DNA from 2 places in the Streptomyces sp. NPDC036984 genome. Region 1 is predicted to be linked to the other one. Evidence: predicted binding sites of a transcription regulator. Region 1 holds the regulator's gene; the other holds the start of a gene.
The links. The regulator HspR, encoded in region 1, represses chaperone genes until heat shock. The targets are predictions, from matches to a motif close to TTGAGNNNNNNNNNCTCAA.

Region 1 (3,411 bases):
CGACGATCCACGAGGCCCTGATGCACTCCTACGCGCCGGACGTCACCGAGACGACCTGCGTGGCGATCCTCCAGCCCGGGTATCGCATCGGCGAGCGCACCATCCGCCCCGCGCGAGTGGCCGTCGCCGAGCCGCAGCCCGGCGCGCAGTCCGGCAAGGGCGAGGACGCCGAGGAGAGCACCGCGGCGGCCGACGACAAGGACAACGGTGGCCCGGACGAGGGCTGACGGGAAAACCCAGGGGAACCGCGGAAAGGGGGTACGTCGAGGATGAGCACCAAGGACTTCATCGAGAAGGACTACTACAAGGTCCTCGGCGTCCCCAAGGACGCCACCGAGGCCGAGATCAAGAAGGCGTACCGGAAGCTCGCCCGCGAGTTCCACCCGGACGCCAACAAGGGCAACGCCAAGGCGGAGGAGCGCTTCAAGGAGATCTCCGAGGCGAACGACATCCTCGGCGACCCCAAGAAGCGCAAGGAGTACGACGAGGCTCGCGCCCTGTTCGGCAACGGCGGCTTCCGCCCCGGGCCGGGCGGGGCCGGCGGCTCCTTCAACTTCGACCTGGGCGACCTCTTCGGAGGCGCGGGCGGTGCCCAGGGCGGAGGCTTCGGCGGCGGACTCGGTGACGTCTTCGGGGGCCTGTTCAACCGGGGCGGCGCCGCGGGCACGCGGACCCAGCCCCGGCGCGGCCAGGACATCGAGTCCGAGGTCACGCTGAGCTTCACGGAGGCCATCGAGGGCGCCACGGTGCCGCTCAGGATGTCCTCCCAGGCACCCTGCAAGGCATGTTCCGGCACCGGCGACAAGAACGGCACACCGCGCGTGTGCCCGACCTGCGTCGGCACCGGGCAGGTCGCGCGGGGTTCCGGCGGCGGCTTCTCGCTCACCGACCCCTGCCCCGACTGCAAGGGCCGCGGCCTGATCGCCGAGCACCCCTGCCTGGACTGCAAGGGCAGCGGCCGGGCCAAGTCGTCCCGGACGATGCAGGTCCGCATCCCGGCCGGGGTCACCGACGGCCAGCGGATCCGGCTGCGCGGCAAGGGCGCGCCCGGCGAGCGGGGCGGCCCGGCGGGCGATCTGTACGTGGTCGTCCATGTCGGCGAGCACCCGGTGTTCGGGCGCAAGGACGACAACCTCACCGTCACCGTGCCGGTGACGTTCGCCGAGGCGGCTCTCGGCGGCGAGGTGCGGGTGCCGACCCTCGGCGGCCCGGCCGTCACCCTGAAGCTGCCGCCCGGCACGCCGAACGGTCGTACGATGCGGGCGCGAGGCAAGGGCGCGGTCCGCAAGGACGGCACCCGCGGCGATCTGCTGATCACCGTGGAGGTGCGTGTCCCCACGGACCTGTCGGGGAAGGCTCGTGACGCGCTGGAGGCGTATCGCGAGGCGACTGCGGGCGAGGATCCGCGGGCGGAGCTGTTCGAGGCCGCGAAGGGAGTCTGAGAGAGATGGACGGCCGTCGACGTAACCCGTATGAACTGACCGAGGAGACCCCGGTCTACGTCATTTCGGTGGCGGCCCAGCTCTCCGGACTCCACCCGCAGACGCTGCGCCAGTACGACCGCCTGGGCCTTGTCTCCCCGGACCGCACCGCGGGCCGGGGCCGCCGCTACTCGGCCCGTGACATCGAACTGCTCCGCCAGGTGCAGCAGTTGTCGCAGGACGAGGGCATCAACCTGGCCGGCATCAAGCGGATCATCGAACTGGAGAACCAGGTCGCCGCGCTCCAGTCCCGGGTCGCGGAGCTGGAGGCGGCCCTGGACGGCGCTGCGGCCGCGATGCAGCAGCGCGAGGCCGCGGTGCACGCCTCCTACCGGCGCGACCTGGTTCCGTACCAGGAGGTCCAGCAGACCAGCGCGCTGGTGGTGTGGCGGCCGAAGCGGCAGCAGCAGGACTGAACCGAGTGGAACGGGAAGGGGCCGGCAGGAGCGATCCTGCCGGCCCCTTCCGCATGCCCAGGGCGGCGCCAGGGCGCCTACGGGGTCAGGGCGGTGCTCAGGGCGCCAGGACCGCCCCGTCGCCGCCGGGCGCGGACTCGGTGCCGTCCGCGGCGAGCGAGGTCACCCAGTAGAAGTGGGTGGTGCCCTGGGCGGCGCCGGTGTCCTCGTAGGAGGTCCCGGTCGTCTCCGCCAGCTTCTCGTACGCCTCGGTGCCGGGGTTCCAGCGGTAGACCCGGTAGCCGGTGGCGTCGGGTACCGGGGACCAGCCCAGCGTGACCGGTGCCGCGCCGTCCTGCCCGGTGGTCGCCGTCACGTGCACCGGCGAGCCCTCGGGCGTGGTCACGCTCGGCGTCATGTCCAGCTCGGTGGCGACCACGGCCTCGGCCGGGCCGTTCCACTCGACCGCCGAGTTGCCCTCGTCGTCCACGGCGTCGACGAAGAAGCAGGCTTCGCCGCCGTCCGGGAGCGTGGTGTAGGCGTGGGAGGTGGCGGTGGGCGAGACGTAGTCCGTCGCGAGGCCGTAGCAGACCCGGTCGTCCTCGTCGCCGACCAGCTCGCCCCGGTGGACCGTGTAGTACTTCAGGTCCGTGGCCGGGTTCTTGTCCCAGTCCAGTCGGAAACCGTACTCGGTCGGGGTGACCTTCAGACCGGTGACGAGCGCCGGCGGGTCGTTGTCCCAGATCCTGCCTCGCTGCGGCACGGACGGGGCGGACTCGTTGCCGGCCGCGTCGGTGGCCGACACCCGGTAGTAGTAGACGACGCTCTCGGCGGCCGAGGTGTCCAGGTAGGAGGGCTGGGCCGTGGTGGCCAGCTCGATATAGGTGCCGTTCTCGGCCGGTGCCCGCAGGACCCGGTACGACACCGCGCCCGGGACCTCGCCCCAGGCGACCTTCAGCCCGCCCGTACCACCCTCCGGGGTCACCTCGCCGGTCGCGCGCGTGATGACGGGCACGGCGGGCGCGACCCGGTCGACGGTGGTCACGGCCTGGTCGGCCGTACCCGCGGACTCGTTGCCGGACCGGTCGTAGGCGCGGACCTCGTAGGAGTACGTCTCGCCGGTCTGCGGCAGGGAGCTGTCGATGTACGACGTGCCGGTGGTGGTCGCGAGCGGCTTGCTGCCGAACGCCGTGCCCTTCAGGCGCCGGTAGACGCGGTAGCCGGCGAGGTCCATCTCCTTGTTCTTCGCCCAGCTCAGCTTCGCTTTGCCGGTCGCCTTGTCGTACGACGCCGAAACCCCGGCCGGCACCAGGGGACTGACCTTGTCGACGTCGGCCTCGGCGCGCGGGGCGTAGCCGAAGGAGACGGACGCGCCGCCGGTCCAGTTGACGTAGTCGACGCGCAGGGTGTGTCGGCCGGATGGAATGGTGACGTTGACCGTTTTTGCCTGCGAACGGGAGACGTTCTTCCACAGGTCGACCTTGCGGGTGCCGTCGAGGTAGACCCGGATGCCGTCCTCGGCGGTCGCGGCGAGG
Region 2 (3,411 bases), on a different contig from region 1:
GCCAGCGGTCCGTCCCGGTGCCAGCCGATGACGGCGGGCTCGCGCTCCACCACGGTGATCCGCCCCCACCGGGGATCGGCGGCGGCGTGTGCGAGCGAGAATCCCACCCCCAGGCCGCCGATCAGCACCTCCGGTGCCGGGCGCCCGTCCAGCGCGGCGCGGGCGGCGTCGACCAACAGCCGCTCCGAGCGGCCGTCGGAGGTGTCCATCAGAAAACAGCCGTTGGCGATGATCTGGAGCAGCGCACCGTGCCTGCGCAGCACCACCTCGCCGTACGGGCCGTCGCGGCGGTCCAGGACCACGGGAGTGTCGTACACGGCAGTCATGACCCCATCCTGCTCGAACAGAGCCTCGCCTTCACGGGAATTGTCCATGACACCCACGGACGAGTGGCCGGAACCCGGGGCCGGACGCAGCCGGTGGATGAGAGGTTGCTGTGAATCGGCTCTCGCGTGGCGTCGGTCATAGACAGGGGCGCGCCGAGCACGAAGGGTGGGGCGGGACGGAAGGAGCGCCTCACCGTGGAACGGATCACGACGGGCCCTGCGCACGCGTCCCCGCCCATGACGGGCACGCCCCTTCCCGACGCCGCCGTCGTCCCGCCCCCGGTGCTCGCCGGACTGCTGGACGGCATGCCGCGCCAGCGCGGCGGCACCCCCGCCCCGGCCGAAGCCCCCGCTCCCGCCCCTGCGCCCGCGGCCGCACCACGGCACCTGCCGCTGCCGCGGCTGTGGCGCCTGCTGCCCACCCCGGCCGGCACCCCCTTCACCTTCGCCTACGCGGCCGTCCTGGCCGTCACCTCCCTGATCGCGGCGCTGGCCGACCCCGGGCTGGTGCACGCGCTCCACCAGGACTCCAGTACGGACGTGGCCCACCTGATGCGCACGCCCGCGCTGGTGCTGCTGGCCAGCGCGCTGTGGATCGCGGGCGGGATCGTCTCGCCGTACGCGGTCGCGTTCGTGCTGGTGCTCACCGCGCTGGAGCGGCGGATAGGCGGGGTGCGGGCCGCCGGTGTCTTCCTGGCCGGCCATGTCCTGGCCACCCTCGCCACCGAGGTCCCGGTGGGCCTCGCCGTCCTCGCCGGGCACCTGCCCGGCACCTCCCTGCACCGCCTCGACTACGGCATCAGCTTCGGCGTGGCCGCCAGCATCGGTGCGCTGGCGGGTCTGCTCGGTCCCTGGCTGCGCTGGCCTGTCCTGACCCTGACGGCCGGCCTGCTCCTCGACGACCTGATGGCGTACGCGGACCCTCTGACCAACTGGGGCCACCTGATCGCCTTGGCGATAGGCGTCTCCGCCTGGCCCTTTGTGCGCCGTCGGCACCAGCCGGCCTGAAGGGGCGCGTGGCCGTACCGGCATGCGGCTCGGCCACGTGGGGCGCACGAGCTGCGCAACCCGCACCCGCGCGCGCTCCTTCGACGGCACCCCTGAGTCGCACATGATCGCTCACAGCGAACAAAAACCCGGGAACAATACGCGGCGGCAGAACATTGAGTCGGCATAGCTCAAGTTGACTGCCTAAGGGGAGATCATGGCTGCTGAGTCCACGGCGTTCACGCTCGTCCTGCCCGTGCTGCCGCTCGACGACGAGGTCGTGCTGCCCGGCATGGTGGTTCCGCTGGACCTGAGCGACGCCGAGGTGCGCGCCGCGGTGGAGGCCGCGCAGGCCGCCGCCCGGTCCGAACCCGGGAAGCCCAAGGTCCTGCTGGTACCGCGCGTCGACGGCACGTACGCCAAGACCGGCGTGCTGGGCACGGTCGAGCAGGTCGGCCGGCTGGCCGACGGTGACCCGGGGGCTCTGATCCGCGGCCGCAGCCGGGTGCGGATCGGCGCCGGTACCACCGGCCCGGGCGCCGCGCTCTGGGTCGAGGGCGCCCGCGTCGAGGAGAGCGTGCCCGAGCCGCTGCCCGGCCAGGTCGCGGAACTGGTCAAGGAGTACAAGGCGCTCGCCACCGACTGGCTGAAGAAGCGCGGAGCCTGGCAGGTCGTGGACCGTGTCCAGGCCATCGACGACGTCGCGGCGCTGGCCGACAACTCCGGCTACTCGCCGTTCCTGACCACCGAACAGAAGGTCGAACTGCTCGAGACCGCCGACCCGGTGGCCCGCCTCAAGCTCGCCACCCAGCAACTGCGCGACCACCTCGCCGAGCAGGAGGTGGCCGAGACCATCGCCAAGGACGTCCAGGAGGGCGTCGACAAGCAGCAGCGCGAGTTCCTGCTGCGCCGTCAGCTGGAGGCCGTCCGCAAGGAGTTGCGCGAGCTGAACGGCGAGAAGGACGGTGAGGAGTCCGACGACTACCGCGCCCGGGTGGAGGCCGCCGACCTGCCGGAGAAGGTCCGCGAGGCCGCTCTGAAGGAGGTCGACAAGCTGGAGCGGGCCTCCGACCAGTCGCCCGAGGGCTCCTGGATCCGCACCTGGCTGGACACCGTCCTGGAGATGCCGTGGAACGAGCGGACGGAGGACGCGTACGACATCCAGGGCGCCAAGGCGGTCCTCGACGCCGAGCACGCGGGCCTCGAGGACGTGAAGGAGCGCATCACCGAGTACCTGGCCGTGCGCAAGCGGCGCAGCGACCGCGGCCTGGGTGTCATCGGCGGGCGGCGCGGCGGTGCCGTGCTCGCGCTCGTCGGCCCGCCCGGCGTCGGAAAGACCAGCCTCGGCGAGTCAGTCGCGCACGCGATGGGGCGGAAGTTCGTCCGCGTCGCCCTCGGCGGCGTCCGCGACGAGGCCGAGATCCGCGGTCACCGCCGTACGTACGTCGGGGCGCTGCCCGGGCGGATCGTGCGCGCAGTCAAGGAGGCCGGGTCGATGAACCCGGTGGTCCTCCTGGACGAGATCGACAAGGTGGGGTCCGACTTCCGGGGCGACCCGGCCGCCGCCCTCCTGGAAGTGCTCGATCCGGCACAGAACCACACCTTCCGGGACCACTACCTGGAGGTCGAGCTGGACCTGTCCGACGTGGTCTTCCTCGCCACCGCCAACGTCCTGGAGGCCATCCCGGAGGCGCTCGCCGACCGCATGGACATCGTCCGCCTGGACGGCTACACCGAGGACGAGAAGGTCGTCATCGCCCGTGACCACCTGCTCCCGCGCCAGCTGGAGCGGGCCGGCCTGGACCAGGACGAGGTCACCCTCGACGAGGGCGCGCTGCGCAAGCTCGCCGGCGAGTACACCCGGGAGGCGGGCGTACGGACGCTGGAGCGGTCCATCGCCCGGCTGCTGCGCAAGATCGCCGCCCAGCACGAACTGGGCGAGCGCGAGCTGCCGTTCACGGTGACCGACGCCGATCTGCGCGATTTGATCGGGCGGCCGCATCACGTGCCCGAGTCCGCCCAGGACCCGGCCGAGCGCCGTACGGCCGTGCCGGGGGTGGCGACCGGTCTCGCGGTCACCGGCGCCGGCGGTGACGTG

Region 2: a site for HspR is predicted at 1,490-1,508, ahead of lon (endopeptidase La). Genes of this name have one in related genera too.

What each region holds. Positions count from the first base shown of each region.
Region 1 is NZ_JBVJRL010000010.1:191,787-195,197, forward strand. It holds gene grpE (nucleotide exchange factor GrpE) at 1-227, shown strand, start outside; gene dnaJ (molecular chaperone DnaJ) at 270-1,442, shown strand; gene ACZ7DL_RS20430 (heat shock protein transcriptional repressor HspR) at 1,448-1,897, shown strand; gene ACZ7DL_RS20435 (PA14 domain-containing protein) at 1,995-3,411, opposite strand, start outside.
Region 2 is NZ_JBVJRL010000001.1:36,773-40,183, reverse strand. It holds gene ACZ7DL_RS00195 (spermidine synthase family protein) at 1-326, opposite strand, end outside; gene ACZ7DL_RS00190 (rhomboid-like protein) at 522-1,334, shown strand; gene lon (endopeptidase La) at 1,531-3,411, shown strand, end outside.